DNA from 2 places in the Robertmurraya sp. FSL W8-0741 genome. Region 1 is predicted to be linked to the other one. Evidence: riboswitches for the same ligand, from Rfam matches in the RefSeq annotation. Region 1 holds a riboswitch; the other holds the start of a gene.
What was found. A riboswitch is a leader RNA that binds a small molecule or an ion and turns the genes downstream of it on or off. The one in region 1 is predicted to bind glycine.
Positions count from the first base shown of each region.

Region 2: another riboswitch for glycine. It lies ahead of NST02_RS20605 (ACT domain-containing protein); the one in region 1 lies ahead of gcvT (glycine cleavage system aminomethyltransferase GcvT).

Region 1 is NZ_JBBOQG010000001.1:2,026,372-2,042,943, reverse strand. It holds partial or broken gene NST02_RS09850 (ribonucleotide reductase N-terminal alpha domain-containing protein) at 269-1,057, opposite strand; gene NST02_RS09845 (lipoate--protein ligase family protein) at 1,408-2,244, opposite strand; gene NST02_RS09840 (rhodanese-like domain-containing protein) at 2,545-2,928, shown strand; gene gcvPB (aminomethyl-transferring glycine dehydrogenase subunit GcvPB) at 3,072-4,532, opposite strand; gene gcvPA (aminomethyl-transferring glycine dehydrogenase subunit GcvPA) at 4,525-5,871, opposite strand; gene gcvT (glycine cleavage system aminomethyltransferase GcvT) at 5,918-7,021, opposite strand; glycine riboswitch at 7,428-7,516, opposite strand; gene NST02_RS09820 (DEAD/DEAH box helicase) at 7,998-9,695, shown strand; gene NST02_RS09815 (YqhG family protein) at 9,664-10,464, shown strand; gene NST02_RS09810 (YqzE family protein) at 10,886-11,065, opposite strand; gene comGG (competence type IV pilus minor pilin ComGG) at 11,168-11,545, opposite strand; gene comGF (competence type IV pilus minor pilin ComGF) at 11,542-12,027, opposite strand; gene NST02_RS09795 (hypothetical protein) at 11,978-12,307, opposite strand; gene comGD (competence type IV pilus minor pilin ComGD) at 12,291-12,728, opposite strand; gene comGC (competence type IV pilus major pilin ComGC) at 12,733-13,128, opposite strand; gene comGB (competence type IV pilus assembly protein ComGB) at 13,141-14,172, opposite strand; gene comGA (competence type IV pilus ATPase ComGA) at 14,159-15,217, opposite strand; partial or broken gene NST02_RS09770 (helix-turn-helix transcriptional regulator) at 15,537-16,235, shown strand; gene NST02_RS09765 (DUF2626 domain-containing protein) at 16,451-16,572, shown strand, end outside.
Region 2 is NZ_JBBOQG010000001.1:4,204,919-4,221,490, forward strand. It holds gene NST02_RS20545 (hypothetical protein) at 1-191, shown strand, start outside; gene NST02_RS20550 (hypothetical protein) at 249-782, opposite strand; gene NST02_RS20555 (ABC transporter permease) at 801-1,958, opposite strand; gene NST02_RS20560 (ABC transporter ATP-binding protein) at 1,948-2,700, opposite strand; gene NST02_RS20565 (LytR/AlgR family response regulator transcription factor) at 2,891-3,589, shown strand; gene NST02_RS20570 (sensor histidine kinase) at 3,601-4,560, shown strand; gene NST02_RS20575 (SDR family NAD(P)-dependent oxidoreductase) at 5,572-6,504, opposite strand; gene NST02_RS20580 (TetR/AcrR family transcriptional regulator) at 6,553-7,122, opposite strand; gene NST02_RS20585 (TerC family protein) at 7,613-8,395, opposite strand; gene NST02_RS20590 (trans-sulfuration enzyme family protein) at 8,922-10,067, opposite strand; gene NST02_RS20595 (DHA2 family efflux MFS transporter permease subunit) at 10,588-12,090, opposite strand; gene NST02_RS20600 (TetR/AcrR family transcriptional regulator) at 12,279-13,169, shown strand; glycine riboswitch at 13,287-13,359, shown strand; gene NST02_RS20605 (ACT domain-containing protein) at 13,433-13,708, shown strand; gene NST02_RS20610 (PFL family protein) at 13,724-15,085, shown strand; gene NST02_RS20615 (MBL fold metallo-hydrolase) at 15,176-16,027, opposite strand; gene NST02_RS20620 (glycine betaine ABC transporter substrate-binding protein) at 16,121-16,572, opposite strand, start outside.

The DNA of each region.
Region 1 (16,572 bases):
CTTGTCTCGCGCCCCATAAGAACGTCGCCGTATCTTACGGTTTACTTCTTCCATATCTCTAGCATCCGTTGCCTCTCTTAACCCGAGCTTTAGGAAGTTTCAATAGTCGTTGAACCTTTATCTTCGTTTCCAAAGATACTTGGCTGCTGATTGCCCAATCCTTTTTATTTTCAAACCTTCACGCTCACCGTCACCAGTCACGTTGTAGTAAAAAAGGCTCTAAGGGTGTTCCAGCAATTCGCGAGATTTTTCTCCCGCCATGGTCTTAACGGGATCCACCTTGTTCAACTAAATGTGTAAGTTTCGCTATATCATCCAACCAAGATACTGAACCAGATGATTTTCCGTTCACACCTCGTGCCAGAGTGTTGCGCGGTCTTAAAGTAGAACCGTTTGTTCCAACGCCGCCGCCACGGCTCATAATTTCCATCACCTGCTTACGGTGTTCGGAAATCCCCTCGCGCGAGTCTTGAACAAAAGGCATTACGTAGCAGTTAAAATACGTTACATCTGTATCAGCACCTGCACCGTACAAAACACGCCCTGCCGGAATAAAATTTAAATGAACAAGTTCTTGATAGAACTTCTCAAACCACTCTTGTCTCTTTTCTTCCGTTGTTTCAACAGATGCCAAGCCTGTTGCGTTGCGTTTCGCAATTTGTTCGTAGTAAAGCTCTAACGGCTTTTCGATTACATCTAGTGAACGATTGATAACACCAGTGCTTGCTTCTTCTGGATCATCAAGTACACCACGATACTCTTCATCTACAAGAACTTGAGCCCTTTTTTCTTCCCAATCAATCTGTAAAATTTGACCAAGGCCTCTAGCTGGAAATTTCGGATCCTCTTTAATAGTCAGAACGACGAAATCCCCGTTCGTAAGCGTAATTTTTTCTGTATCCTTAAAAGTGTAGCGATCTAACATAACCAATCTAGAAACACCTTTATGGGTAATTTTCATGTCTGGGGTAATGGGATGAACTTGAGGAAACAATCGGATGTCCTTGTTCAAACGCTCCACATCAATATTTAATTTTTGTCCTAACGCAACAGACATACACACAACTCCTTTAAATTAAATCCTTTTTAGTCTATTGAATTATCGGTAGAAGAACACTAGTTAAATCTAGCTGTAATTCAAATTACTATTAAATTATCACACCGCTCCAACAAAATCAATATATAGTATGTCAAATATTTAAACCACTACTATATATTGTGTGTGCAGCAAAAAAAATAAATTTTGTCAAACACAAAAACGATTAAAAACTTGAGAAAAAGAGAGATCGTCCGATGTTTTCAGCATATATTGATAAATTTTAACATATTTCAACACTTGCGCTTTTTATAAACCAGGACAAAAGATTCATGTTAAAAAAGAAAAAGATAAAACGAACTTTATGCCGTTTATCTTTTAAAATTCCATTCATCACTTTCATATCTTCGTTTTGCTAACATATTGACAGAGTCAAGCTGTTTCCGTGATAACTCAAATGGTGTCAGTTCGATCTGTAATCCATTTTCAAACCCCGTTTTAAAAGCGCGTTTTGCTTCTTCCAGCGACACTTTTTGCTGACTAATTTCATTAATGGCCACAGCTTTATTTTTAAATGCCTTTTGCATTCTTTCTTTCACTCTATCATTCGGATAGTTAAATAAGCTAAAGAGCTTATCTTCATCTAGATCAAGGAGAATCGAACCGTGTTGAAGGATAACTCCTTTCTGTCTCGTCTGTGCACTTCCTGCAACCTTTCTGCCTTCTACAACGAGCTCATACCAACTTGGTGCATCAAAGCAAACAGCAGAACGTGGATTTTTTAATGATTCTCTATCTTCCTCCGTCTTTGGAACAGCAAAATACGCATCCATCCCTAATTGCTGAAAGCCTTGCAGGATCCCCTCTGAAATAACACGATATGCCTCTGTAACGGTTTTAGGCATGTCTGGGTAGTCCTCAGAGACAATGACACTATAGGTGAGCTCATGCTCATGCAGCACACCCCTACCGCCTGTCGGTCTGCGAACAAAGCCTAATTCATGCTTCCGAACCGCTTGCATATTAATTTCTTTTTCTACCCTTTGAAAATATCCAATTGACAAAGTAGCCGGGTTCCATCCATAAAATCGGATAATCGGCGGAATGCTTCCCTCACTGTGCCAATCAAGCAATGCTTCATCTAATGCCATATTGAAGGAGGGAGAGCAATCTCCTGAATCGATAAAACCCCAAATTTCTTTTTTCATTTGTAACCCTCTTCTTTAATACGAAAATTCATGTCGATATAGTAGACACTGAATAATAGCATAACAAACCAGTGCGAAAAAAAAAAGAAATAGACACTGCTCAGATTGTCGACAAAAGGTAGTGAGAAGCCCTTCTCGCTACCTTTTGTCGTTTTTTTGTTTAGGAATGGTGGTATTTTTTGCTCAGATGCTTACTTCCCAGGAGAGGAAACGAAAAATTTGTCCAATTTCCTTTACTATCTTATTAAATCACCTATATAATATTATTTGGCACATTATTTGTGTGGAAGGAGAAAGGATATGAACGGATTTTATATTTTGCTAATATTGACAGTTGCATTTCTTGTATATAGCATAATCAACTGGCTCTACCAAAGAAAGATTGTTAAGACTCTTACTGAAGAAGAGTTTCGTGCAGGATATCGAAAAGCACAATTGATTGATGTTCGGGAACCGAACGAATTTGAGGCTGGACATATTCTTGGTGCAAGAAATATTCCCCTTTCTCAAATGAAAATGAGAATGAAAGAAATCCGTCCTGACAAGCCTGTATACTTATATTGCCAAAGTGGCATGAGAAGTAGCCGTGCCGCGCAAACCCTTCATCGTAAAGGCTATAAAGATTTATCGCAACTTAAAGGCGGATTTAAAAGATGGACAGGCAAGATCAAAACAAAAAAATAGACAAACAAAGAGCTTTGCACATGGGCAAAGCTCCTTTTCATTTGGGACGATAATACGCTTTTGATGTTTCGCATTTCGCATAAGATAGTCGAAATATTATACAACAACAATATTAAGCACACTACCTTTTATTAAAAATTATATTATAGTTTTTGATAGCGCAAGATCGGTTTTCTCGCTGCCGTTGTTTCATCAAGACGACCTACGACTGTAGAATGCGGAGCCTCTTGAACAATTTCTGGATTCTCCTCCGCTTCTTTGGCGATTTGGATCATCGCGTCACAGAAGGCATCTAACGTTTCCTTTGACTCCGTTTCGGTCGGCTCAATCATGATGCACTCCTCCACATTCAGCGGGAAATAAATCGTTGGTGGGTGATAGCCAAAATCAAGGAGACGCTTAGCAATATCCAATGTTCTCACCCCAAGCTTTTTTTGACGCTTCCCGCTTAGGACGAACTCGTGCTTACAATGTCTATCAAATGGAAGATCGTAGAATGGCGCCAATCTTCTCATCATATAGTTGGCATTTAGTACCGCATATTCTGTTACAGCTTTGAGCCCATCTGGACCCATGCTGCGAATATACGTATAAGCACGGACATTAATTCCAAAATTACCATAATAAGGTTTAACGCGACCGATTGAGTGCGGACGGTTATAATCCAGTACATATTCGTCTCCCTGCTTCGTGACGACAGGCTTCGGTAAAAACGGAATTAAATCTTCCTTCACTCCTACAGGTCCTGAACCTGGACCACCGCCACCATGGGGGCCAGTAAATGTTTTATGAAGGTTTAAATGGACGACATCAAAGCCCATATCACCTGGTCTTGCTTTTGAAAGCACAGCATTTAAATTGGCACCGTCATAGTATAGCTTCCCACCGGCTCCGTGGACAATTTCAGCCATCTCTACGATATTTTCTTCAAATAGACCTAAAGTATTAGGATTTGTCAGCATCAATGCTGCTGTATCTTCTCCAACTACGTTTCGTAAATCTTCCAAATCTACTAATCCGTGCTTATTTGACTTCACTGTTACCGTCTCAAAACCAGCTACCGTTGCGGATGCAGGGTTTGTTCCATGTGCAGAGTCAGGAACAATCACCTTCGTTCGTTTCGTATCTCCGTTTGCTTCATGATAAGCGCGAATCATCATTAAGCCAGTCCATTCTCCATGGGCACCAGCTGCAGGCTGTAACGTAACTTCATCCATGCCTGTGATTTCAATTAAATGCTCTTGAAGGTCATACATAAGCTCCAAGGCACCTTGGACAGAGCTCTCATCCTGCAATGGATGAATATGAGCAAAGCCATTAAAGCGAGCTACATTTTCATTAATTTTCGGATTGTATTTCATCGTACAAGAACCGAGTGGATAGAAACCAGAATCGACCCCATGATTTCGCTTCGATAACGCAGTGTAGTGACGCATAATGTCGAGCTCCGATACTTCCGGTAATTCCGCTTCTTCCGCTCGTAAATAGCCTTCCGGTAAAAGCTCGTTCACATCAACCTCTGGAACATCCATTTCTGGAAGGCTGTAACCAACTCTGCCTCGCTTGCTAAGTTCAAATATAAGGGCTTGATCTTCTTTATGCATGGAAATCCCCCATTTCTTGCGCAAATGTATCGATCTCTTCTTTCGTTCTCAACTCTGTAACCGCTACTAACATGTGCTGTTCGAGCTCAGGGTAATCACGACCTAGATCGTAACCACCGATAATTCCTTTTTGCAGGAGGGCTTGATTCATTTCTTTCACAGGATTTGAAACCTTTACGACAAACTCATTAAAGGATGGACCGTCAAAAACAATCTCCAACCCTTTTTCTTGCAAGACCTTCTTTGCATAATGGGCTTTCTGGATGTTTTGTAGCGCCATTTCCTTCACGCCTTTTCTTCCTAAAGCGGTCATCGCTACAGATGCAGCTAATGCATTCAACGCTTGATTCGAACAGATATTTGACGTTGCCTTATCACGACGAATATGTTGCTCACGCGCTTGAAGAGTAAGAACAAACCCTCTTCTTCCTTCATCGTCAGTCGTTTGTCCAACTAAACGGCCTGGTACTTTTCTCATCAATTTGCTCGTGACAGCAAAATAACCACAATGCGGACCACCGAATGCTGTAGGAATACCAAATGGCTGCGCATCCCCTACAACAATGTCTGCACCAAACCTTCCAGGAGGAGTTAAGGCACCAAGAGCTAATGGATTACTAGAGACAACAAACATCGCTTTTTGTTCGTGGGCAACCTCTTCTATCTCTGCCAGCGGCTCAAGTCGGCCAAAGAAATTTGGGTATTGCACAATCACTGCTGCAGTATCCGAATCAACCATTGACTGTAACGCTTCCAGATCGGTAATCCCATCCTTTTGCGGAACTTCAATGACTTCGATATATTGTCCCATTGCGTACATCTTCACGACTTCTTTTGATTCTGGATGAACCGCGCTGGAGACCAGTACTTTCTTTCTGCGTGTTTGACCTGCACTAAGCATGGCTGCTTCGGCGAGAGCCGTTCCACCATCATACATAGAAGAGTTGGCAACATCCATTCCTGTCAGTTCACAGATCATCGTCTGAAATTCAAAAATGGCTTGTAATTCACCTTGAGAAATCTCTGGCTGATACGGTGTATAGGCTGTATAAAATTCTGAACGTGATAATACGTGATCGACGATAACAGGCATATAATGATCATATACACCTGCTCCTAGAAAACTAGAATGAGACTTTAAATCAGCATTTTTATTAGCTAATCGAGTCAATTCTTTCAATAGTGCAGATTCCGATTTTGCTGCTTTAATATTATAGTTTCCCTTAAATTGAACACTTTTCGGAATATCATCAAAAAGCTCCTGAATGGAAGAAACACCGATCGTATCAAGCATTTCTTTTTGGTCGGCTTCAGTCATCGGTAAGTAACGATGCTTCATTGCGGATTCCCCTTTCTTTTCCTGGCAAATTTAGTTTTCATTCCTTTTAAGAACGAGTTCGTTTATAAAATGGAGTTGGGATCACTTTCGCTTTTACTTTCTTGCCGCGAATTTCAACTGCCACTTCTGTATCAGGCGCACCAAATTTACTTTCAATAAGTGCCAAGCCAATATTTTTCTTTAATGTAGGTGATTGAGTACCAGTAGTCACATCGCCAATTTTTTGATCATCGATATAAACTGGATAGCCATGGCGTGGAATTCCTCTTTCGATCATCTCAATACCAACTAATGTACGAGGAACACCGGACTCTTTTTGCTTCTTTAACGCTTCTTTTCCAAAGAAATCAGCTTCTTTATTAAGCTTTACGGCAAATCCAATCCCAGCTTCTAACGGTGAAATTCGCGGTGAAAGCTCTTGACCATAAAGAGCTAAAGTTGCCTCGAAACGCAACGTATCTCTTGCCCCTAAGCCGCATGGCAAAACTCCGTCATCTTGTCCGGCTGCTAAAACTTCATTCCAAATCAGAACAGCATCTTCACTCGCGCAATAGATTTCAAAGCCATCCTCACCAGTGTAGCCAGTTCTAGAGACAAGCGTTTTCTTTCCTGCTATTTCCACTTCAAGCTGGAACTTAAAGAAGCCAATCTTACTTAGGTCTTCCTTTGCCAGCTTTTGCAATACCTTTTCTGCTATTGGTCCCTGTAATGCTAGCTGAGCCATGCTCTCAGAGATATTTTTGAGCGTAACCCCTTCATCGACATGCTTCTCTAGCCAATTATAATCTTTCGTAATATTTGCCGCATTTACCACGAGTAAATAATCATCTTCCCCTAGTTTGTAAACGAGTAAATCATCCACTGTGCCACCATTTTCATAGCACATAGCGGTATATTGAGCACCACCAGCACTCAACTTTGAAATATCATTTGTCATCATTTTTTGCAGATAAGAAAGACTGTTTGGACCTTTAACTTCAATCTCCCCCATATGAGAGACATCAAATAATCCTGCCTTAGTTCGAACAGCTTCATGTTCCTCTTTAATGCTGGAAAACTGTACAGGAAGGTCCCATCCGCCAAAATCAATTGTTTTTCCCCCATATTGTTTGTAAACCTCAAATAAAGGAGTGCGCTTTAGCTCAGACATTACATGATCCCCTTTCTTATTTTTACTTGGTATTTATCAAAACCCGCTTAAAAAAGCGAAATTTAATCGAAAAGCGGAAGCGCCTTGCTCATCGCCGTACAAACTGGAAGAGCTTCGACTTTAGATAAAGGAAACTTGAATCGTGAAGCGATTCATAGTTGACTTATCGCAGTGAAAGGACCTGAAATTTGCTAGGCGATTGGCGCTGGTGCTAGACCATTTTCAAAATCAAACGTTATATCTCTGTCCAAGAAAAAAAGGACAGAGCTCCCCCTTTTCATAAAAGAAAGGTCTCTGTCCTGGCACCTGAAAGTTTACTTACTTGAGTCTTCATGCTGTATGAACACCCCGTAAGCTTTCCCCTTTGGTGGCTTCATTCTTCCTGTCGAAGCACTCTCCAGAGTTGCGTCAAACAAGTGTACTTTTGCCTGAGAGATTCACAAATTCATGCTTGCTCCTTCGGCGCTACAACGTAGTCTCTCCCCTTGTTCTCATCCGCGTTTATAAAATTTTCCCAGTTGGTCATACTATAAAGTACGAGTTAATACGAATAAATCGAGATCATTACAAAAGAGGTATCACATAAAAACGAACATTTTGTTGTTTTGCGCATATATTCATTCATATCATAACGATTGTTTATCCTAAAAAAAACATATTCGTTCGCTTATAGTCAACATGTGACAAAATTTCTAACTTTCAAATACATCCTACCATGTACATAATATGAGGGCAATATCTTTTTCTGAAAAGCTACGATATTGTTGAGCAAGTGATTTAAGAATCATTATGTATGAAACAAAGGTTTCATATACCTTTCAGTTATGCTAAAAAGCCATAAGAAAACAGGTTTTCCATGGAATCAGAGAGAAAATAATCGAAAAGTCATCACTGACATATGACAAAGTTTCGAAAACAAGAGTTCATAATCATTTCATTTATTCACAGAAAACACGAGTTAAAAGGAGCAAATACTATGACGGTAGAAATACAATTCGATACATCATGGGCAGATGGTTTTTTTCAAAAAATTGAAGATGACGGTCCTTGGGGGAATTGGGACTTATACAAACTGGCAATCGAAGTGGAAAAACACACGGTCATTGATGATTTTGAGGGCTTACAGGCTCCAAAACATCTCCCTCAGCTAACACCATTACCGCATCAGCTTGAAGTAGCAAAGCGAGTTGTGGAAGATATGAATGGGAAAGCCATATTAGCCGATGAGGTCGGATTAGGAAAAACGATCGAAGCAGGCCTAATCTTAAAAGAATATATGATTAGAGGGCTCGTAAAAAAAGCCTTAATTTTAGTCCCTGCATCCCTTGTCACACAATGGGCCAATGAACTAACGAGTAAATTTTATATTCCAGCAGTCGCCCAAAAGAAAAGCTACGTTTGGGAGCAATATGATGTCGTCGTATCATCGATCGACACAGCCAAGCGCAATCCTCATCGCGACATCATTTTCCAACAGGATTATGATTTAATTATTATCGATGAAGCTCATAAACTAAAAAATAATAAAACGAAAAACTATGAATTTGTCCAAAGTTTAAAAAAGAAATTTTGTCTTTTATTAACAGCCACTCCTATCCAAAATCGCATAAGTGAAATCTTTAATCTTGTCTCCCTATTAAAACCTGGACATTTAGGGAATGAGTCCGCTTTTTATGAAAAATATAAAAGAAATTCACGTTCATTAGATGATAATGAGCATTTAAAACAATTAGTCAATAAAGTGATGATTCGCAATCGCAGAGCAGACACCGGCATTGAATGGACTGATCGGCATGTAGAAACAATTCCTATCGAGTTTTCACAGGAAGAACAGCAATTGTATGATGCCATTTCTGAGCTAAGGAGTGAGGATAATTGGATGGCGACGAGCGCTTTTTCAATCATGACGTTGCAAAGGGAAGCATGCAGCAGCCGTGAAGCTGTCTTCGTAACTTTGAAAAACATGCTTGCGAAACAGGAGTCACCAAGTCCTGCATACGAGCAGCAAATTCAAACACTCGCGGAAAAGGTACAGGCAATCCAAAGGAATTCAAAAGCAGAAAAGGCTCTCGAGCTGATTCGAAATATTGATGATAAAGTGATCATTTTTACTGAATATAGGGCAACGCAAATGTATCTTCAATGGTTTTTAAAACAAAATGGCATTACTTCCGTTCCATTTAGAGGTGGATTTAAGCGCGGAAAAAAGGATTGGATGCGCGAATTGTTCCAAAAACACGCACAGGTATTAATCGCGACAGAAGCAGGTGGAGAAGGGATTAACCTTCAATTTTGTCATCATATCATCAACTTTGATTTACCCTGGAATCCGATGCGGCTCGAACAAAGAATTGGCCGGGTTCATCGCCTTGGTCAAGAGAAGGATGTTCACATCTATAACTTCGCAACTAAAGGAACGGTGGAAGAGCATGTATTAAAGCTTCTGCACGAAAAAATTTCTTTATTTGAAAAAGTCGTGGGCGAACTTGATGATATTCTCTCCAAGCTTGAGTTCGGCAACTTTGAGGATTACTTAATCGATATCTTCGGCCACTCTACCTCAGAAGGAGAAATGAAAATTAAGATGGATAATCTTGCTTCAATGATTCAATTTGCCGAAGAAATGAAGGGGAGTGAAACGAATGCAGCAGCAGGAAATTCAACGGTTTCTTAAAAATTATTTTCAGGCCAACGGCTGTGAGATTATCGAGGAAGAAAAAGGGTATATGACGGTGCAATTAACGATTGAATTAGACAAGGAACTGATGAATCGACCGTTTTACTGGCATTATCTAGAAAAAACAGGTGGAGTACCCAATCCGATGAAACTGACCTTTATCACCAATCAAGAAGCAGCGCCAGAGCATATTAAAGGAGAAGTCATTCATTTTGGCTCCCCTCGCCTTCACCAAATCTTTCAATCAACGAAAAACTTGGCTGCTTACATTCGTTTATACGAAAATCATCGCTTTACATCAGGTCAGCAAGTTCCATTAAAACCGTGGCTAGGTCTTAATGTTCGCATCTCTTATCAATGTGATCGAAAAAGGGATGTGTTTAAATCACTTGGTTTGCAGCTTATCAATGGACAAATTGTAGAAAATTTCCATGATCGTCTTCTAAATTTACAACTTACACCGAAAATCCCTGATTATTCATTTACTCTTTCACCGCTTATCATGCCGAAAAGCGGTGTTTCAAGAATTAAAAATCAATTAGTGAGAGAAATTGAACAGGAGGATGACAATTGGGCTGTGGAAGCAAGGGAGCGTTGGAATAAAGATTTACAACTGCTGGAACATTTTTACGAGGAAATAGAAGTTGATGAAAAAGGCGAAACATATGAGAATGAAAAAAAGGCCCTTCAAGACCAATACGAGCCTAATGTGAAAATTTCTATCGTCAATGGAGGTCTCTTTTATTTGACCGATCGGGCAGTATAAGGAAAAAGCTACGCAAATTTTTTATTTAAATCAATAATTAAGTTATGTCATTAAAATTGAAACAGACACATTTTATTAAAACATAGAAAAAGGATAGACGAACACTTCCATTTCATCTATCCTTTTATGGGAAAAATGGCATTTTTTCGCATAACAAATTATATGTTCGATAATATATTGCTCCAATACGATTTGCCGCTGCACCCATTCATTCAATCATTTCGAGAGTACATATTTCAAACTCTCATCGTTTCACTTAAGGTTGTAGTAGAACATGCGATCAGTTTAGAACCAACGCAAACAAAAAAGTACACCACTATATAAGTATATAAGTGATGTACACAGCTTGTCAGCAAAAGGCAGCAAAAAATCGAATGGTATAAAATGCGTTCATTCTCCAGTCCCTTGCTTCAATGGGACTTTATCTTCTTTTCTTCTTCATGCTTATAAATGCATACGGCAGGAGACCAAACCAACGGTACCAAAAGCTTGCCTTGCCACCTTTTCTTTCTTGCTTAATCTTTATTCGCTCGTCTTTTGGCTGGTCAATATATTTCACGACTGTTTCTGTAATATACTTTACATAATCATTTGTTTTCACTTTATCGGCACTCCTAACAGACTCATTGTCAGTAGCAGTATATCCGAAAATAAATATTCTATTACCACCAACAACAAAGTAGACAGAAATTTGCTAAAGAGCTTAGTTTCGTTCCGTCCATTTCACCATTTTTTGCAGTTCCTGATCAAAATACCCTACTCCTGTAAGTTCCCCTTGAGATGAAGTAAATAATCGAAATGAAATTTGCAGTTGCTCAGGGTCAAGTTCTTCGATTTGGTACGTAACAGTGCCGTTTTCATAATGGAATTGCCCCGTTTTCTTAAATTGCTCTTCTGTAATTAACAATATTTCAACCTTTTTTAAAGATTGGAGAAACATAAATTGGTTTCTCTCAAACTCCGCAAGTTCAAATTGAAATCTTTTTTCCATCACATATTGCTGAAAGTGAACAGCTAAAAAGGATGAAAATAAAAGCAAAATACAAAGGGTTACAGGAAAGGTAAATCCTCGTGCATTCATTCTTCTTCAACCCCATTCTCTACAGAGCTAATAAAAGAAAAGATCGTCGCCTGATTAAAGTGGTGAAATAAGTCTTTCACTTCTATTGTGATTGCGTTTTCCTCCTTTGAAAAAGTGACAGAAGCAACATTTTGAAGAACAACCTCATGTCCTTTCCTATTTACCTGTTTTCTTAAAACATTTTGATATTTTTGATAGGAAATGCTCTCTTCTCCCTTTATTAAAATTAATTCACCATTTACTACCTCAACGTGATCACTTGATTGAATATCCTTCTTCGTTTGACTGATAAATAACTCCCATTCCATTTTCTGAATTCTAGCCTCCACCGCATGATCATAAAAAATAATTTGAAATAATAGCGGCAGGAAGGAGATCATTAAACAAAAGATCGAGAATGAAAAAAGCATCTCTAGCATCGTGAAACCACTCTCACTCAAGTCGTTCGCATTTCTCCCTCTCTTCTGCAAAAGAGTTTTCATATTTAATACACACCTTTATCGGAGAATTCAATCCTGTCTCCCAATGAATACGGAAAGATTCATTTTCTCTATGGATTATGCCACTTTCCATAAAACCGTCCTGTAGATAGTGTTGAAGCACCTCGTACATTAAATGAGTTGCAGAGATTTCCTTTTGGATATCTAACGATTGCTTACTAACATGTAAATATAAAGGAAGAAGTGTAAGACACATTAACATCCAGACCGTTAGGGAGAGAAAAAGTTCAGCTAAGAAAAAGCCTCTACATCCTTTTAACATAGAACCGCCCCCGACCTAATTGGAACATAAGCTGATAAGCATCTTCCCCAATGTAAATGTAAATGGCCCCGATCGTGCTAATATTTCCATTCGAATGATAATAAAAGTGGAGATTTTGCGAACCAGCTCTGACCATGATGTTATCTGCGTATTCCCGTTTGAGAAGAAGTTCACCATTTTGCTTTCGTATATAATAATAATTTTCCGCGGTTATGAAATTGACTCTTACAAGCTTTTGATTGGTGATTGCATATTGTTGTGCATAAAGAAAATCAGCCTTTAGCTGTGAGAAAAACAACTGTTTCTCTTGTTGGAAATGATGGGGCTTTAAGGAAAGAAATGAGATAGATATCATGAGCAAAAATATACTCAACACAAACAACGCCTCCAGCATGGTAAACCCCTGCTCCTTACCCTTCATCTTTTTAAGTCCCACTTGTAACCTTTACCTCGCCTTTTGCATCAATCGTAATTCGAGCTCCATTTGAACACGTCGCCTGCTCTTCATTTAGGTATCCTTCCGATTGTAAAACCTCCATACTAGTAGGCACTGTTTTTTTATCCATTTCATATGCTTGTACTTGTGCCTCCACCATCTTTACCAAAGCCTTACAGCCTTTCGTATTGATGGTAGAATTATGCTTCGTAATATTGGGAATTGTAATTATTAATAAGACGGTAATGACAAGAAGAACGATCATCATTTCTATTAATGTGAACGCATTTTGCTCGTGTATTTTTTTGACAGCTAAACATCGATCCTGACTATCTTTTGCCTTAATTAAGGTAAAGCCATCCTGTTTTAAAATTTTTTTCATCAAAAATACTCCTTTCTAAAATCCATCCAGCAGTTGAAACATTGGTAACAGTATCGCTAAATACATCGAAACAATAATAAGTCCGATGAGTGAATATAGGATTGGTTGAACAATTTTAAACGCTTTTTCTGTTTTATTCTCCAGCTTCTCAAGGCAATGCTTGCTGAAGAAAAGAAGTTCCTCTGAGAGCTTCCCATTTTCCTGACCATGTTTAACAATGAACGACAGCTCTCCTGCAAAGAAATCATAATGCGTTAAAACGGCCTCAAATGATTCCCCTCTCATTAAAAAAAGCTGCATCTCTTGCCCAATTTGCTTATAAAACGGGCTTTGCACATATTTTTCAAACACTTTCAGTGCTTCATGAATAGAAAGGCCGCCAGCTAGTAAATAGCTGAGCTGCACACTGAAATAATGCGTTGTGAACAAACGATAGAATGAGCCGAAAAATGGAATGTTAGCAATAAGCGCTCTTTGCTTGAGGGGAAGAAGTCTTCTAAAAGTCATGAAGTAATAGCTAAGTAAGAGGAGCAAACATAGTAAAAGAAGGATGACGAAGAATGGAGAAGCTTCTCCGATAAACGAAACCATTCTCATGAATATGTTAGGTTTTAAATTCATGGAGCTGAACAACAAGATATATTGGGGGAGCAATACTTTTTCCACAAAGAAAAAAAGAAATAAAGTGACGGCAATCAGTATCGTTGGATAGACAAGCAGTTTTTTTAGCTTTTCAACGTCGTCTTGTCTTTTAAGAATCATCGTGCTGCCTTCACGAAATGCATCAGCCAATGAACCGTGTTCCTCAGCAAAATAAACATATCCAACTAATGTTTGATTGAAGCCTAACTTGTGAAGAATTTGATGAAAAGGATGGCCTTCTCGTAAATGGAGTAACGCTTGAGCAATGTCTTCCTTTTGCCTGCTTTTCATTTGATAGGTTAATGAACGGATCGCTTCTGCCAACGGATAGCCTCGCTCTAAAAGCTCACCTGTCTTCCTTAAAAATGCTGCCTGTTCCTTCATTCTCCATTTATGATTCTTCATCTATGATCCATCTTTCATATTCAGATTCCTTAATATAACCTAAAGCAATTCCCTTATTAATAATGCTTTTCAGATTTTTATAAGAATTCGTTTCTTGTCCGTGTATGACACGCATTAACTCTCTCCCGGTCAGTAGCTCAAAAATACTCGCTCTTTTTAATTGACTGCTAGAAAAGCAATAGGGTGAACAAATATCACTTTCACAATATGGACACTCCAATTCCACCAGCCTTTGTGCAGCAACCGCAACAAGTGTTTGCTCTACTTCAATTCGTTCAACCCCAAATTCAAATAAACGATAAATAGCTCCTTTAGCATCTCGTGTGTGCATCGTGCTTAGGACTAAATGTCCTGTAAGCGCAGCTCTAACCGCAATCTTTGCCGTTTCACTATCCCTAATTTCCCCCACCATAATGATATCGGGATCATGGCGTAATATGGCTTTTAAACCGGTTGAATAGGTTACTCCTGCTTTTTCATTCACTTGAACTTGCAAAACTGATTCATTTTCTTTCTCAATGGGATCTTCTAGTGTGATAACACTGCGGTTAAAAATGTGGGAGGATTCGTCTAATAAGGAGTACAATGTCGTTGTTTTTCCAGAACCAGTCGGTCCAGTAAAAAGGATTAAACCGTGTGCATGGTTTAAGAGCGCTAGAAGTTTCATCGTTGCTGCAGGAAAAAGGGAAATTTTATAAAAGGGAATTTGTTGCTGTTGAGGGAGAAGGCGAATCACGAGGCTTTCTTTTTGATTGGCAGGCAATGTGGACAAGCGCAGTCCAACATATTTCTGATTTACTTTAACAGAAAATGCTCCGCTTTGGGGACGTCTTTTTTCACCGATATCCATCGATGCGGTAAATTTAAAGTGGGAGACCAACCTTTCACAATCTTCCTTTGGCAAATGAAATCTTGGAATTAATCTGTTCGCCATTCTTAATTGGATTAGCGTATCGTCTCTCCGAGGAATAATATGAATGTCTGATGCATGGTTTTTAACCGCATCACTTACAATTTTGTCGGCAATCATTTCAATTGATTTCAACTATAATAACACCACCTTTTATTGATATACTTTAGCTAATTCGACGTTATTCTCACATTTCCTGCAAAAAAATTGCCAGTTCACAAAATGTCTATAATTTCAGCCGCATGTTCATTGCCCAACGACTAAAGCCTTTATGACCAGATCCTCAGCACCAGAGAAAATGATCCAAAAATCAACACTGACCTATAATTAATAAAGATCTGTTCATGATTTTGACATGTAAATGTGAACATTTTCTAAACTTATAGTGATTACAGTGTTAACTAATGATTACTGTATTATAATGGAATAAATCATGCGCCTCGAGGTGAAATTTGTGGAGAAGACATTAAAAATAACGAACGTACTATCTGATCCAACTCGTTACTATATTTACCAATACATTACAAAAAGGCATCAAGATGTAACCGTTCAAGAAATTGCAGATAATTTCAACATCCATCCGAATGTGGCAAGACTACATTTATCAAAGCTTGAAGACGTCAATATGCTGATGTCAGAAACAAAGAAAACAGGCAAAGGCGGAAGACCGAGCAGATTGTATCGTCTCTCTGAAGATGTTATTCAATTGAATTTTCCTTTCAGAGATTACTAATTGCTTTCAAAAATTGCTATGGAAACTTTTGTAGGTCTTGGTGAAGCTGGTAAAATAGCTTTGTATGCAACAGGGAAAAAATTTGGAACTGAAATGATCGAGCAAGAGATGAAGCGCAACCAAGAAAGTGATCAATTATCATTTGAACAAAAGCTGCATTTCCTTAAAAGTGCAGCGACGATGGCAGGCTTCTATCCAGAATTTGAAACGAACGAAGATAATACCAAAATATTTTTCCAAATTTTTAATTGTCCATTTAAAGAAGTCGCAGAAGAGCATACAAAAACGATCTGTGAGACACACTATGAATTCTTAAGAGGAATGTTTGAAGCTCTTTTTGACTCAGTAGAATTAATAGAAAAAGAAAATATGCTGCACGGATGCAACTCCTGCTCTTATCATGCATTAGTTTCAAACTAGGAGTATCCTTTTCAATGTTCCACCACAAGATGAATCATAGGTGCACTATATTCAAACCCAACAAAATCTAGCCTTCTGACATTTTTTGCTGAAGCTAGATTTTGCTACATACATGTATGCGTTCACTTTTTTGAAACAAACTAATATTTACTTTTCATTGCCGTTTACTTATAATATGGTAGTGATGGACTTATAGGAAAAGGGAGGATATATCTATGGATCGTATGTACAGAGTAATGGGATTCTGGACTGGCATCTTTGCCGTTATGTTTTTCTTGGGCGATATGTACATAACATCTCTAATTTTCTTTGGTCAAACAGGATTTTTCGTATTGTT
Region 2 (16,572 bases), 2.2 Mb from region 1:
ACGAGAAGGTTTGCTGCAACTACATTAAATTTCATCATGCTAACCAGTTCGAAGAAGTCAGTTACATGGAAACATTAAAAGATATTAAAAACTTTAACAATTTTATTCAAAACATAAAGTCAATAAAAAATGCACCAAATATAAAACCTTCTATTATCAATTATTCCTTCTGGATGAGGTTAGATAAATAATTTCTAAAAAAGCGGCCTAAACGGTCGCTTTTTTAATAAGGAAAGACAAACGGCTAATTACGTTGTAAAAAATGTAATCAGCTGCTTGTCTTCAAAACAAAAAGGATACGTAATTTTGAATTTTCTTACATCAATTTGTCCGTCCTGCCGCTTATCCCGAGGTTGTTTTTCCTCTGAATCCCAGCAAGAATAAACTTCAATTGTTTCTCCCACTTGCAAGTGCTCCTTTAAATAAGCAAATAATTCTCTAAAACATTTTTCATTGCATTGATACTGAATACGGTTTTGAAAATAATCCTCCCCAGTCAACTGAAAAGAACCGTCTAATTCATACATATAACGCTTATTGATGGGTAAATCCTTTGCTAAAGCTGAATCCCGCAGCTCACTAACTGTAATAAAGGCAAAATCGATTTCCGTTTCGTATACCTTAACCCACTCGTTTTCAAGATCGGATAAATCCAAAACATTTCTCAAATCATGTTTATTTTTTGGCTTTGGAATGTCTCTCATCTTTTTTAGAGTATAATTTTCCCCAAAACTCCCTAAAAGGAGCGGTTTATCCGCCCCTAAATAATGGTATAGTGTCATATAATCAGCTCCAACAAATTAGTTCATCACCCATTTATCCTTTAAGAAAAGAATTCGACCAATAATGAAAAAGACAATAATACATGCTACATTACTTCCCACTACTAAAAGGATATGTCCTAAATCAATTACACCAAACATTAGCTCCTTTATTAAACTATATAAGTTTAAAATTGGAATAACAAAATGCTGCATCGTCAATTCATTAACTCCTGTACTAGTTAAAAGCATCATTGGTAAAATACTTAACATCATGATGGGTGAAGCATAGCTTCCCGCCTCTTTAATTGTTTTTCCTACAATACTCGTAATCATTAAGATTGAAGCATTAAACATCGCATATAAAATCGTAATCAAAAAGGCAACTAATATAATTAAATAAATATTTTCATCAAAAGTAAGTGCCTGTTTCAAATTTTCGGTTAAAAAAGTAATTTCTAAGACGACAACTAAAAGGGTAATAAGTCCGGTGACAGCTCCTATCGTTGTAATTGTCAACCATTTGGAGACAAGCAATGTTGAACGACGTACTGGTGTCATCAGCAATGCTTCCATCGTCTTTCTTTCCTTTTCTCCGGCAAAGAGGTCTGCAGCTGCTGGAGAAGCGCCAACTCCGATAGCAACTACTAAAATCATCGGCAATAATAACCCTAAAATTTGAATCATTGAATTTTCTTCAGAAAGTTCCCTTTGTTCCACAGTAAACGGGTGAACAAGGTTCGAATCGACCCCGGATTCCTGTAGCCTTGTATCAATAACAGCTTTCTCGTAAATATTTAAGGCATCTGTTACCAAACTGATAAGATTAGCCGAGTTTTGGCTAAATGAATCACCAACGATCGTTGCCGTCGCAGCTTCTCCAGCTTGTACCTTCGATGCAAAACCTTCCGTTAACAATAATGCGGCTTGTGCTTCACCAGCTTGGACGACAGCTTCCGGATCCGCAGTTTTCATCAGTTCAATATTTTCATAGACAGCAAAAATATTTTCTTCTTCGGCTAAAATTGTTGAACTCACGGCTAGTGTTAATGAATCATCTGCGCCATCCGAGCTCAGTTTTTCATAAAATAGCGTTAAACCGCTCATCATGATAATTGGTAAAAATACAGTTAACAGTAATGTACGACGGTCACGGAAACAGTCCTTTATTTCCTTTAAATAGATATTAAGAAGCATAATGCTCATTCCCCCTTACAAGTTTGCTCATGAAAATATAATTCAAATCAGTGCTTCCTTCTTCCTTATAAAGCTCCTGCAAACCACCATGATAGACAAGCTCGCCTTTATGCATCATCGCAACAGAGTCACAAAGCAATGACACTTCCTCCATAATATGGCTGGAAAAGACGATTGTTTTCCCTTCCTGTTTAAGCTGATGGACTAGCTGGCGAAAAACATTTGAAGATGTAATATCCAAACCTGTCGTCGGCTCATCAAAAAGAATAATCTCAGGATTATGAATCAACGCTCTTGCAATCGCCACCTTTTGCCGCATTCCCTTTGAAAATCCTCCAACCTTACGATTTAAGTAATCTCGCATTCCAAACATTCGCGAAAGTTCATCAATGCGCACCTTCGTTTCATGCTTGCTTAAGCCGTATAATGTCGCAAAATACTCTAAATTTTCTCGAGCTGTCAAGCGATCATATAATCCTGTTTCTCCTCCGAAAAGGACACCAATCCGCTTTTTGATTGCTTCCGGATTTTTGGTCGTGTCATATCCTGCCACTTTGACTGAACCATCAGTTGGTGTAAGCAATGTGGCAATCGTTCTTAGCAGCGTTGTTTTCCCTGCGCCATTCTCTCCGAGAAGCCCAAGTACTTCCCCTTCTTCCACCTTAAACGAAACATGTTTTAGTGCTGTAAAAAAAACTTTTTTATCTTGAAACTGCTTTGTTACTTTTTGAATTTCTATCATCTTTCTTCCACCTCATTTGTGTCATTTCTTGTGTTTATCATACAAACAAAATGAAATGAAATCTTCACTTATGTCGTGAATATTCCATTTCATGTCGTAAATAGGTCATTTTTTCATCTTTTGATGGTAAAATGGAAAGAAAAGTATTCGAAAATTGTCATTTCAAGAAAATTGCAGCGAGGCGAAATAAATGAGAATTGGTCTTGTAGATGATCGTCCAATTGATTTGGATAAATTAAAGGGTATTATAGATGGAATATCAGGAATAGAAATTGTTTTTGCCACTCTTTCTGCTGAAGAGGCCTATGAACAAATTAAAAAAGAAACGATTGACTTATTGATTGCTGATATTGAAATGCCCAGTCTTTCAGGCTATGAGCTAGCAGATATTATCCATTCACACGCGCTTAATATAGCCGTTATTTTTGTAACGGGAAACAGCGGTTATGCTGTTCATGCATTTGAATTAAATGTCCATGACTATATTATGAAGCCTTATTCGAAAGAACGGCTCATCCACTCAGTTGAACGTTTATTAGAAAAGACAAAATCAACAGATATTGCTGGAAGGCTTTATATAAAGAGGAAAAATGACATCCATATCATTCAAAAGAAAGATATCGTTTTTATCGAACGTTCTGGACGTTCAACAACAATTTTTACAAATTCGGGTCCAATTAAAACGTATCAAACTTTAAATGAATTAGAAGGGGAATTACGGGAAAGAGACTTTATCCGTTCACATCGCTCTTTCATCATCAATATTCATTACGTTAAAAACTTTTCCTTATATGCAAAAAACTCCTATATTGTAACTTTCGAAGGAATAGAGGAACAAGCTATGATCACAAAGGAAAAGGTTGACTTTTTACAAGAGAATTATTTTTAGAGGTGAAACAGTTGAAAATCAAGCTTTATTGGGGGATGCTCTTCTTGTTTGGAGTACTTCATCTCTTCATTGTATCGGGAGCACTCATCCCTGCATTCATCATCGCAGCCCTATTTACCTTCATATTACAGAAGAAAATGATCATCCGTATCTTCTCTCTCGACAACACGGTGAATGGCCTTTTACTAATCATCCAAATCGTGCTTCTTTTATTGCAATTTCATGAAGCCTCCAATTGGGTATATATCATCATACTACTTAGCTTTATAATCATCGAATATATTCGTCTTAAGCTGTCGCATATATTCTTTTTCATGAAAAAAGAAATTGCTGGATTTGAAGAATATCGGCACCAATTAAACGAGACCTTTCGCATCGTTAGAAGCGAACGTCATGACTTTCTAAAACATATTTCTGCCCTCCATTATTTGCTGGAGAAAGAGCAAAATAACGAGGCGAGAGTTTATTTAACAAACTTAGTAGATGGATATGAAGAAACAAATCTTTCTATTAAAGGCGAACAGGGCAGCGTCGCAGGGATTCTTCATCAAATGTATCAAAGAGCAAAATCTGCCAATATTGAGGTTGTTTATGACCTTGAAGTTCCGCTATCTTCCCTTCCCCTTGCCGACAAGGAGATTGTCACATTAGTGGGAAATCTTTTAGCAAATAGCATTGAGGCCAGTGAAGAATGGCAAACAGCACGCGGAAAGCAAGCCAATATAACACTGCAGTTTTACAAAAAAAGCGGTCTATTCCTTTTAATTTGCAAAAATAATAGCTTGCCAATTCCTGTCTCCATCCTCGATCAGCTCTATGATTCTTATGGGCATACGACAAAAGGAGATGGCCATGAGGGACTCGGCACAAAGCTCATCCAAAACATTGTTCAAGACCATCAAGGCTTTCTCGATTTTACCCATAAGAATGAAGAATTTCACGTAAAAATTAAAATCCCCGCGATTCGATAAAAAAACAGTGGCTCTCATGTATTTGGCATGGGAGCCACTGTTCTTATTTCAGAAGGCTGTATTTGTCATCTCGGATTGCTCCACTTGGAGTGGTCTATGAGGACATGCTTGGCTTTGTTTTCGCTATGCTTTGTCCTCATGAGCCCTTTATGAGGACACACTTTGCCTTTTTTGGCTGTTCTTTGTCCTCATGAACCCTTTATGGGGACACCATTTGCTTTGGTTGGCTGTTCTTTGTCCTCATGAACCCTTTATGGGGACACCATTTGCTCTTTTTGGGCTTTCTCTGTCCTCATGAGCCCTTTATGTGGACATCATTTGCTTTGTTTAGCTGTTCTCTGTCCCCATGAACTCCTTATGTGGACACCATTTGCCTTTTTTGGCTGTTCTTTGTCCCCATGAACCCTTTATGTGGACACCATTTGCCTTTTTTGGCTGTTCTTTGTCCTCATGAACCCTTTATGGGGACACCATTTGCTTTGGTTGGCTGTTCTTTGTCCTCATGAACCCTTTATGGGGACACCATTTGCCTTTTTTGGCTGTTCTTTGTCCCCATGAGCGCTTTATGTGGACACCATTTGCTCTTTTTGGGCTTTCTTTGTCCTCATGACCCCTTTATGTGGACATCATTTGCTTTGTTTAGCTGTTCTCTGTCCCCATGAACTCCTTATGTGGACACCATTTGCCTTTTTTGGCTGTTCTTTGTCCTCATGAACCCCTTATGAGGACACACTTTCCTTCGTTTTAACTGTTCTTTGTCCTCATGAGCCTTCTATAAGGACACCATTTGCCTTTTTTGACTGTTCTCTGTCCCCATGAACCCCTTATGAGGACACACTTTCCTTCGTTTTGACGATCTCTGTCCAAATGAACCCTTTATTGGGACAAACTTACTCTGTACTGAGCTTTCTTTGTGCCTATGACCCCTCTAAAAAAACATACTGCGCGAGTTTTGTCTCCACCAAGCCATGATAGTAGTGATGCGCTAATAAAAAGAGGAGTTGCACCGCTCTATTGCTTTTTCATGTATTCAATTGTCCGCCTTAGTCCTTCTTGGTAGGACGTGCGCGGAACTTCATCAAACATTTGTTCATATTTAGAGCCGTCAAGCACAACTGGTTCTTCATTTAAGTAAAACATTTCCACTACTTCTCGCATGAATCGATTAAAGAGGCCAAGGAATTTAATCATATTTTTTGAAACTGTGGAAACACCTTTTTCATAGCCAGTTAATTCCCGCAAAATCGCAATGATTTTCTTTCCAGATATCGTTCCGTAGGCTGGAATATTCCAATTTTGACCATAGCTTCTCTCATCGAAAGCTAAATTCACAATTGCTTTGGCGCCGTCAGGGGTAAAAATAAATTCCCTTCTAATATTTTGATCACCGACATAGAGGGCTCTTTTTCCTTTTACAACACTATCAAGTGTATAATGCAACAGCGTATTTTGTGCGTTAGGGCCATAAAAATCGGGAAAGTGAGCAATTAGGGCATCCACTTCTGATTGTTTAATTAAATTTTCCACATTTAAGCGCACTCGTCCTTTTTGCGTATGGGGATTTTTCGGGAAATTTTCATTTACCTTTTCTCCAGCACTGCGCCCATATGCATATATATTATCTACGCAAGCAAGCTTTGCCCCACAATCTTTAGCAGCCAGAATAATATTTTTCATAAATAGCTCCAGCTTTTCTTCCCATTCAGGATATGGAATATTAGCCGATTGGAAAATGACATCCACATCCTTCGCTGCCCTCTTGATATCTTCTACCTCAAAAATGTCGCCTGCAAAAAAATGCAAATTTGGAACGTCACCAAAAAGGGATTCAAGTTTACTTTTTGTTCTCGCAAATGCAGTGACCTCTACTCCCCGTGCTATTAATTCGTTAACAATCGAAAATCCCATTCCACCTGATGCTCCTAAAACAAGTGCCTTTTTCATTCTTCTTCCTCCTTTTATTGACCACTGGTTAAATACAATTAAAAAAAATTAGTGAATGGCTCTTAACAGAAAATTTGCATGAGCCTCGGCCAAGCCCTTCACCTCTTCAAATCCGACAACATGACGGCAATAGTGCGTCACAAAGCCGTGTAATGAAAGAAAAATGAACCATACATCTTGGATTGAAACATTCTTTCCACATAAAGAATAAACACTTTTCGCAAATTTTTCATACGTATGGTTCGGTTCCTCATTAATAAAGTTTCTTACCTCTTCATCTTTGATTAGAAACATTATTTCATAATGGCTTTGATAAGTTAGCCCAAATTTGATAAAGCCAATAAAAATCTCCTTTAATTTCTCACCAGGTTCCATCTCTTTTTTCATGATCTGATCTAATACTGTATTTAACATGGAAAAATGATTTTCTACTAGCGCATAAAAAAGCTCTGCCTTATTTTTAAAATGATAATAAAGCGCTCCATGACTGTACCCTAATTCCTTCGCAATTTGTCGCATTGATACATGCTGGTAGCCTTTTTCAGAAAAGAGATCTCTTGCTGCATCCATTATCATTTCTTTTGTCAATTCTTGTTGTACAGTCCTTCTCGGTGTCATATTGCCCTCCTAACTAATCTTTTAATAATTACAGTTTAAAATATATTTAACCACCGGTCAATTAAAACAAAGAAAAAAGCAGAAATTTTTCAATTTATTCCTGCTTTTCTCCTTTCAATACGATAACCTTGCTTGCACCGCTCGTTAACATCCTCGACTACAAAAAGATGGTTTTCTGGCTTTCTCCACGGTCCGGAATATAACAGAGCTGTCCATCACTTAAAGAATCTAGCTCCATTTCAGTACCTGCAAAAAATGCATTTAAACTAATAAGTATAGCAAGAATAAAGAATTCAACACCTTAGAAAGTCATCTACCAAATTGATTAGCCTATATGAATCAAAGCAGAATGAGCTTTTTCACCTTCTACTTAAATAGCCTCTTCATTAAGCTGATCGAAGGCTTGCGTTCAATCTTTAAACTCCGGCACTCTCTTATTACTGTACCCTGACCTTCAAGGGGTTGTTATGTTACATTGCTTAAAAGATATTTACACTCTAGTTGTTTGCTTCTCGACATCTTCATGATCTTTAGATAAAAACCATCCTGCTGCCGCAATTCCAATTAAAACAGTATAGAAGATCAGCTTCCATAATGTCGAGTGAGCGAACTCATATGGGATGACTGCAATATCTGGATGCGCTAATGTTAATACAACCAGTTTTACCCCAACCCAGCCGACAATGGCAAATGCAGCCAACTCAAGACCTGGTCTTGCATGAAGGAGCTTCACAAATAAATTTGCTGCGTATCTCATAATGATGACTCCGATTAAACCTCCGGCAAAAATAACTAAAAATTTTCCTCCATCCATTCCGCCAATGTGAGGAAGGTTTGTGTTTGGCAGCGTCATTGCCAAAGCAACTGCTGCCAAAATAGAATCAATCGCAAAAGCAATATCCGCAAGCTCTACTTTGAAAACTGTCATCCAAAATCCAGACTGCTTTTTGGGCTCTTTTTCCTCTTTCTCTTCTTCATAATTTTTCTTCACAAACTTTCGTACGATGTGATTGATCGAGATGAATAATAGGTAGAGGGCACCGATAGCCTGAACTTGCCAAACATCAACAAGAAAGGAAATGACAAACAAAGAAACAAAACGAAAAACAAACGCACCCGCCAACCCATAAAATAAAGCCTTTCTTCTTTCATCTTCTGGGAGATGCTTTACCATTATCGCCAGCACAAGTGCATTATCTGCAGCTAACAGGCCTTCTAAAGCAATAAGCAAAAGCAACACCCAACCATATTCTAATAAAATTGAAATATCCATGTTAATTCTCCTCCTAGTTCGTATCATTATCTTTTTATCTTTTCCAAAAATCGCTTAAATCACATTGCCTTCACCTTCCTTATTCTCACTAAATAGAAAAGGCCTTTACCGATATCGGTAAAGGCCTAAAAACAAACAAAAAGACCTTTACCAGTGGTAAAGGTCTTGCTAACTGTCGGTTTTAACGATTATGACAAACCAGTCGCCAACAAAGCCGAGAGACAAATATCTCCGAAATGACGACTTTGTTGTTAAAGCTACTCCCCTTTAGGAGAACGATATTTGATTATATATTTACTATAATCGATCACTAAAACATTCGTCAATCATTATTTCGTTGTTTTAAACAAAATAATACAATTGTCCTCCATAAATAGTGTGATGGTGATGCTATTTTCTATAGGAGGAATTACGATGGAAAACAACCGTGATCGACGAGCGGTCGAAAAGCAATCAAATTGCTGATTTTGTTGGCAGTGTAACCCTTCGAAGGCTTGCTCTATCTATTTGGAAGAACAAAGATATCTTATTCATTCAGCGCATTATTTAGAGCTTCTGTGAAAACGTTAATAATATCAGCCGGATGCTCGATGCCAACGGATATTCTCACTAACTCCATTGTAATTCCTAGAGCTTCGCTTCGTTCAGGTGGCAAAGCTCGATGAGACGTCTTTAATGGATGAGAGACCGTCGTTTCAACTCCCGCTAGAGTTGGGGCAATTTTTATCCATGCTAACGATTTGAAAAAAGTATCCACATCTACCTTTTCCCCCAACTTTATTGTGACAATAGCACCAAAGCCATCGTTGGTTTGTTCAAACGGGTAATAGACCTTTTCAATATTTTGATTATCGAGCAACGCCTTGGCCAATTGTTTTGCATTTTCTGATTGGCATTTCATCCTCAGCGCCAATGTTTTGAGGCCGCGGCTTGTCAACCATGCTTCAAAAGGACTGACATTAGCGCCGAGATTCACAACCTTGGCTCTTGCCTTGGCAATTAAATCCTCTCTTCCTACTAACACTCCTGCAGTCACATCACTATGACCGCCGATGTATTTGGTTGCACTATGAACAACTAAATCGATCCCGATAGTATAAGGATTGCTGTGAAAAGGGGTCGCAAAAGTATTATCTACAAGTGTTTGTAAGTTATGTTTTTTTGCAAGCGTCACCACTTGATGCAAATCTTCTACTCTCAACAATGGATTGGTAATAGACTCTGTATATAAAAGCTTTGTATTTGGTTGAATGGCTCTCTCAACTTCTTGATACTCTGAAAAGGAAACAAATGTTGTTTCGATCCCAAGGTTTTGAAGCTCTTCTTTTAACAAAAAGAAGCTTCCTCCATATAAATCATCTGCAGCAACAATATGTTCCCCACTTTTCACAACAGCAAGAACCCCTGCTAAAATCGCTGATAACCCGGATGATGTGGCAATGCCAGCTGGAGCACCTTCAATTGCAGCCACCGCTGCTCCTAGTTCATCTGGATTTGGATTACCTGTACGTGAATACAAGTAATTTCCTTTCCCTTGATAATAATCTTCAAGCTCCTCCAAATCAGTAAACACAAAGGCAGAAGTTTGATAAATAGGGGTTACTTTACTCTTTATCGGTTTCTTATCCTCTCGATTTGGATGCAATAGGATCGTTTCAAACTTCTTTTCCAAAATATTCACCTTCTCCTTTAAATTCCATAGATTGATCATTAGATCAAACCTTTTGGAATTGCAAGCAAATATTTTTAGATAAGCTCGTGAACATCTTTATTTTGAATCGTCATTTTAAAAATTCGGTCGTATAAAATGGCAGAATAACGGTAGCTCTTAAGGCAATCCAAATCCTATAACTTTCAAGTAAATGAATCACTTGAGCATGATCAAATTCAAACTGGTATCCGATCCCTCCTAATATGAAAGCAGCTGGGAGAATAACTGAGCGGTAATTTTTTACTGTTTATATCACAATCGCATTAAATTTTTTAGTCCAGTGAGCCTTTGGTTTATGATAAACAGCAAACCAATGCCTATCGTGCGCCATTTTTAAAAGAAGAAGCATAGTCGTGCTTGTGACTATGGCACTTTCTCGTCCCTCGAAATGTTTGTCGGTGCGCAACAAAAATAAGGCTGCAGACAAACCTGATCTTCCCGTTTATCTACAGCCGTATCTCTTGATATAAATTAAGTTTGCTTAGTTGCCAACAAGTTTCGATTTTACTTGCGGTTTTGCTGTTTCTTGTTGGGGATCTTCCGATTCTGTTGAACGTTTAATAAAAAATGCTAGGATAAATGCCAATATCGTAATGATCGAAGCTATGAAAAAGGCATCATTAATCCCTTCTAACATCGCTTGCGCTTCAATTTGTAATTTCATTGCCTCTGTCGGCTGTGTCGTTAATGATTTCGCAATTTCTGTTGCATGTGTTTCAGTGCGGGTTGACATAACAGTGACTAACAGAGCCGTACCAATCGCACCTGACACTTGGTTAAGAGTATTGTTCATTGCCGTACCGTGCGGATAGAATCGTTTTGGCAATTGATTTAATCCGTTAGTGGAAACAGGCATCATGACCATCGACATGCCTAACATGCGAATCGCATGTAAAATCATGAGATGAGTATAACCTGTTTCAAACGTAAGTTTACTAAATAAAAAGGTTGTTACGATCATAATGCTCAACCCAATTATTGCTAAAATCTTTCCGCCAAATTTATCAAATAGTCTTCCTGTAACTGGTGACATCAATGCCATTGCTAACGCCCCCGGCAACATTAATAAGCCAGCATCCATTGGCGATATCCCACGCAATGTTTGGACATAAATGGGAAGCAAGAGCATTCCTGAAAACATTGCCATGTTGACAACCATCGTAATTGATGAAGAAAGGGCAAACATCGGGTATTTAAAGACATGGAAGTTCAACATTGGTCGCTCTAATTTTGCTTGGCGAAGAATAAACCACACTAATGTAACGACCCCTACTGTAATCGCGCCATATACGTGGATACTATCCCAGCCTTTATTTCCTGCTGAACTAAATCCATATAAAACTCCACCAAAGCCTAAGCTTGATAAAATTAATGAAAATAGGTCAAGGTGAAGATTTGATTTTTCCTTTTTATCCTTCAATAAGAAAAAGCCAAGAATGAAAATTGCTGCAGCTATTGGCGTAATGAAATGGAAAAGCATTCTCCAATCATAGTGCTCAATAATCCACCCTGATAATGTTGGACCAATTGCAGGTGCAGCCATAAGGATCAATCCAAACATCCCCATTGCTGTTCCCCTTTTTTCAACGGGGAAGCTTACTAGCATCACATTCATCAAGAGCGGCATCATCACCGCTGAACCTGAAGCTTGCAGCATCCGTCCCGCCAGCAAAAGCGGAAATGCATGAGCCATTCCTGCTACTACTGTGCCAATAGTAAATAAACCCATCGCCACTAAAAACAAACGGCGAACACTATATTTTTCAATTAAAAAAGCGGAAGTTGGAATTAATACTCCGTTAACGAGCATAAACCCTGTCGTCAACCATTGTACGGTTGACGGACCCACTTTCAATTCTCCCATAATGGATGGCAATGCGATATTTAATAACGTATTATTTAAAAACGCAATAAATGCACCAACCATTAAGATCGCAATGATGCCATATGGTGGACGACTAGACTTTCCAATCGTGTTATCCATTGTGTTTCCCCCTTAGACGTATAGTACATTATATTATACTCGGATTTCACATAAGACTTATCATATACCAGCCGTTCAAAAAAAGCAATTGAAAAAAACCAGATTTTTTACCACATTGAGGAATTAATCAAAATCATGTACTATCGAATTAGACATTTGGTACAATCTCTCTATTAAAGGTGATGAATATGAAAGACAGAAAACAGCATGTGATTAAAATGGCGCATCAACTATTTATCGATAAAGGCTTTCAAGCAACCTCTATTCAAGACATCCTCGATTATAGCGGCATTGCTAAAGGAACCTTTTATAACTATTTTTCATCTAAAAACGAATTATTAATCGCTCTTTTCACAACCCTTTATAAACAGATGGAAAAAGAACGAAACGATTTGCTAATCGGACAAGATCCTTCAGATATAGAAATTTTTATAAAACAAATGGAGCTGCAGCTCGAAATGAATCGTTCCAATAATTTAACAGCCCTTTTTGAAGAAGTTTACGTTTCTAATGATGAGGAGCTTAAACAATTTATTAAAATTGGCTCCTTTAAAAGCTTACGTTGGTTATTTGAACGATTTGTAGCGATTTTTGGCGAGGATAAAAAGCCATATTTATTAGATTGTGCCAGCATGTTTATGGGCATTTTAAGCCATATGCTGAAAAATTATTCGATTGCTGTAAAATCTCCACGTGCGATCCATCTTGTAGTCCGCTACAGCGTCAACAGGATTGCTAAAATTATTGAAGAGGTCTCCCACTCTGGCGAACAGCTCCTTAAACCAGAACTTCTAGACGCGTGGAGCCCGAACGGAAAAAAGAATAATCAAGCCTTTCAACAAGCTTTGCATCGCATCATCCTTAGCTTAAAAAAGCCATTTACTCAAAATATTGGTTCAAAGAAACAGCTCGAGTTACTTGATTTCATTTATGAAGAATTAATCAATAGACAAGAGCCCCGTCTTTCTCTAATTGAAAGTGTCCTTGATACGCTAAAAAAGGATCCGCAATTAAAAAACACAACGGGTATGCAAAAGCTTGAAAAGTTCATTAATGAATATGTAAAAAATGAGAAATAAAGATTTTTTCATTGATTTCTTGGCAAGACATTGTTATATTTTAAAAATAATTTCATATTGAATCATTTTTAAAATTGATTCACTTTAGCGATGAATGTTATGGGTAACACTATAACAGGAGCAGCTTCTGGAGAGACCCTTGCGGCGCCGAAGGATTCACAATCTCAGGCAAAAGGACAGAAGAGTAACATTTGTTATTCTACGTCTAATGGAGATTGGGAAACCAGTCTCTTTTTTTAATACTATTTTTTGAGGTGATTTAGTTGGAACAAAAAAGAGCCATCGTCAGTGTAATTGGAAAGGATCAGGTAGGAATAATTGCAAAAGTTACGACGATCTTAGCTGAAGAAACAATTAATATTCTCGATATTAGTCAAACTATCTTACAAGATTTTTTTACAATGATGATGATCATTGATGTGACAAAATATGAGGATTTGGAAGCTTTACAACAAAAGCTTGCCGATTTAGGGGAAGCTCTCGGATTAACGATCAATGTCCAGCTCGAAGACATTTTTCAGGCCATGCACCGAGTGTAAGAGAGGAGAACGAACATGAATTTTGCCGTTAATGAAATGATGGAAACAATCAGAATGGTGCAGATGGAAAATCTTGATATCCGCACAGTGACGATGGGTATTAGCTTGCGAGATTGCGCAGATTCTAATTTTGAGCAAATGAATAAAAAGGTTTATGAGAAGATTACCTACTATGCAAAGGATTTAAAAATCACTGCTGAGAAGGTAGAGCGAGAATTCGGAATTCCGATTATCAATAAACGGATTTCGATTACGCCGATTGCGGAAATTCTTGGTCATGCTTCCGTTGAACAAGCTGTCGAACTCGCAAAAACGTTAGATAAAGCAGCGATCGTTCTTGGCGTTGACTTTATTGGTGGCTATTCAGCTCTCATTCATAAGGGCATTTCCGTCGGTGAACAAACGCTGCTGGATGCTCTGCCCGACGCCTTAAGTGGTACTGAAAGAGTATGCGCCTCCGTTTCAGTAGGAACGACACGCGCTGGCATCAATATGAACGCTGTTCGCAAGATGGGAGAAATTATTAAAGAGGCAGCGGAAAAAAGCAAGGAGCAAAATGGTCTTGCCTGTGCAAAACTCGTTGTGTTTTGTAATCCTGTTGAGGATAATCCTTTTATGGCTGGCGCCTTTCACGGTGCAGGTGAAGGAGATGTTGTCTTGAACGTGGGAGTGAGTGGTCCAGGTGTTGTATTAAGTGCATTGAAACGATACCCTCATGCAGACCTTGGTGAAGTAAGTGACATCATTAAGAAAACTGCATTCAAAATAACTCGTGCAGGTGAACTTATTGGTCGTGTCGTTGCCGAAAGGCTTGGCGTTCCATTTGGAATCATGGATCTCTCCCTCGCCCCAACCAATGCGATGAATGATAGTGTCGCGGAAATTCTGGAGGAAATTGGCTTGGAACGAGTTGGCACGCACGGAACCATCGCAGCTCTTGCATTAATGAATGATGCCGTTAAAAAAGGTGGCGCGATGGCCAGTTCCTATGTTGGTGGCTTAAGTGGCGCATTTATCCCTGTTAGTGAGGATAACGGAATGATTCGTGGGATTCTGGATGATGCCCTATCGTTATCAAAGCTCGAAGCGATGACTTGCGTCTGCTCCGTTGGCCTCGATATGATTGCATTAACAGGGGATGCTACTCCGGCTACATTAGCAGGGATTATTGCCGATGAAGCTGCAATTGGAATGATAAATAAAAAGACAACGGCTGTTCGAATCATCCCCGTTCCCGGCATGAAAGAAGGGGATATGGTCGAATTTGGCGGATTATTAGGACGAGCCCCTGTCATGGGAGTAAACCCTTATAGTTCTGAAAAGATGATCAATCGTGGCGGACGCATTCCTGCTCCGTTACAGTCGTTAATTAATTAGTCAATGAGGCGGATTTTATCCGCCTCATTTTTAACGAGTTTATGCGTTTCACCAATATCGACTTTTTGCTCATCTTATTTTGCATAAAAACTAATGTACATCTCTATCAACATATTTTCCATAGTCCGGAAGAGCAATTTGCTCAAATTCTTGCACCAATTTCGTTAGACTTTTAGTTAAAAGTTCTCCGGACATCGGTAGTCCATGCCCTGTCACCGCAACAGTTGGATTTAATCCATGCAACCGTGTCACTGATTCCTTTGCTGCTTTCCAGTCATTCGTAAAATATCGTGGTGGTCCGCTAATTTCTTGTTCTTGCGTCATGACTTTATATAAATATTCCTGTTTCACCGTCACAAAGGCGTCTCCAACAATTAATGCCCGATCCGAGTCTCGAAAAAGTGAGACGTGACCAGGCGTATGTCCAGGTGTGTGTATCCATTTAAATCCTGGCATAAATGGTACTGTACCATCATTTGGTAGCTTTTGGACATGCTTCCCTAAATTTACTGGTTCATTTGGAAAGAATTTCGACATCTTCGCTACCATTCCACCTTCCACTGTTGGATCCGGTTCAGGGTAACTCTTTTCTCCCGATAAAAATGGCAGTTCTAGTTCATGTCCATAGACGGGAACATTCCAATGTTCAATTAGTTCAATAATACTTCCAACATGATCAAAATGCCCATGAGTTAATAGTATTGCTTTTGGGCGACTCCCAATTCCGAAGCGCTTCTCAATTACTGCAATGATCTCCTCCGACGCTCCGGGCATTCCTGCATCTACTAAAACAAATGCGTCAGCAGTGCCGACTAGAATGATGTTTACAATTTGAATCGTATGTGAATACAAATCGGGTAATACTTCTATTCCAATTCCGCTTCCTATCGAAGTGGCGGGAATAAATGTGTAGTCACTACCGTAATTCATTTCTTTGTCCACTAAAATACCTCCTAGTATGTCTCAGCTAGCATTATTTTCCCCCTTCAATAAAAAAATGATGCCCAGAGAATTCTGAGCATCATTTTTTTATTCTTATAAATCTTCAATTGAATCTGCTTCAACATAAGTAGGTACGACAAGACCAATTGCTGCACCTTCAAGGTTTGGACCTAAGTCTACCAGCTTATCTCCGTACTCTTCCATGTACGATGCATGTGTTCCTGGTAACCATGCTGCTACCATTCCATCTGCATCTCCTTCAGCAACTGCCGCAAACATTGGACCTGCATCTAGTTGTAGAAGATCGACATCATAGCCGATGCTTTCTAATACTTTCCCCACAACATTTGTACTTGCAATTTCAGAATCCCAAGCGACATAAGCAAGCTTGATTTTTTCGCCGTCAACTTCTTCTGCACCATTTGTCCATTCAGCCACTTTATCTGAATTTTCTTCTACCCATGCAGCAGCCGCTTCAGCGGGATCAGCACCTTCTTGAATTTCAACCATGACATTTGCCATATCATCTGGAGTCCAGAAAAATT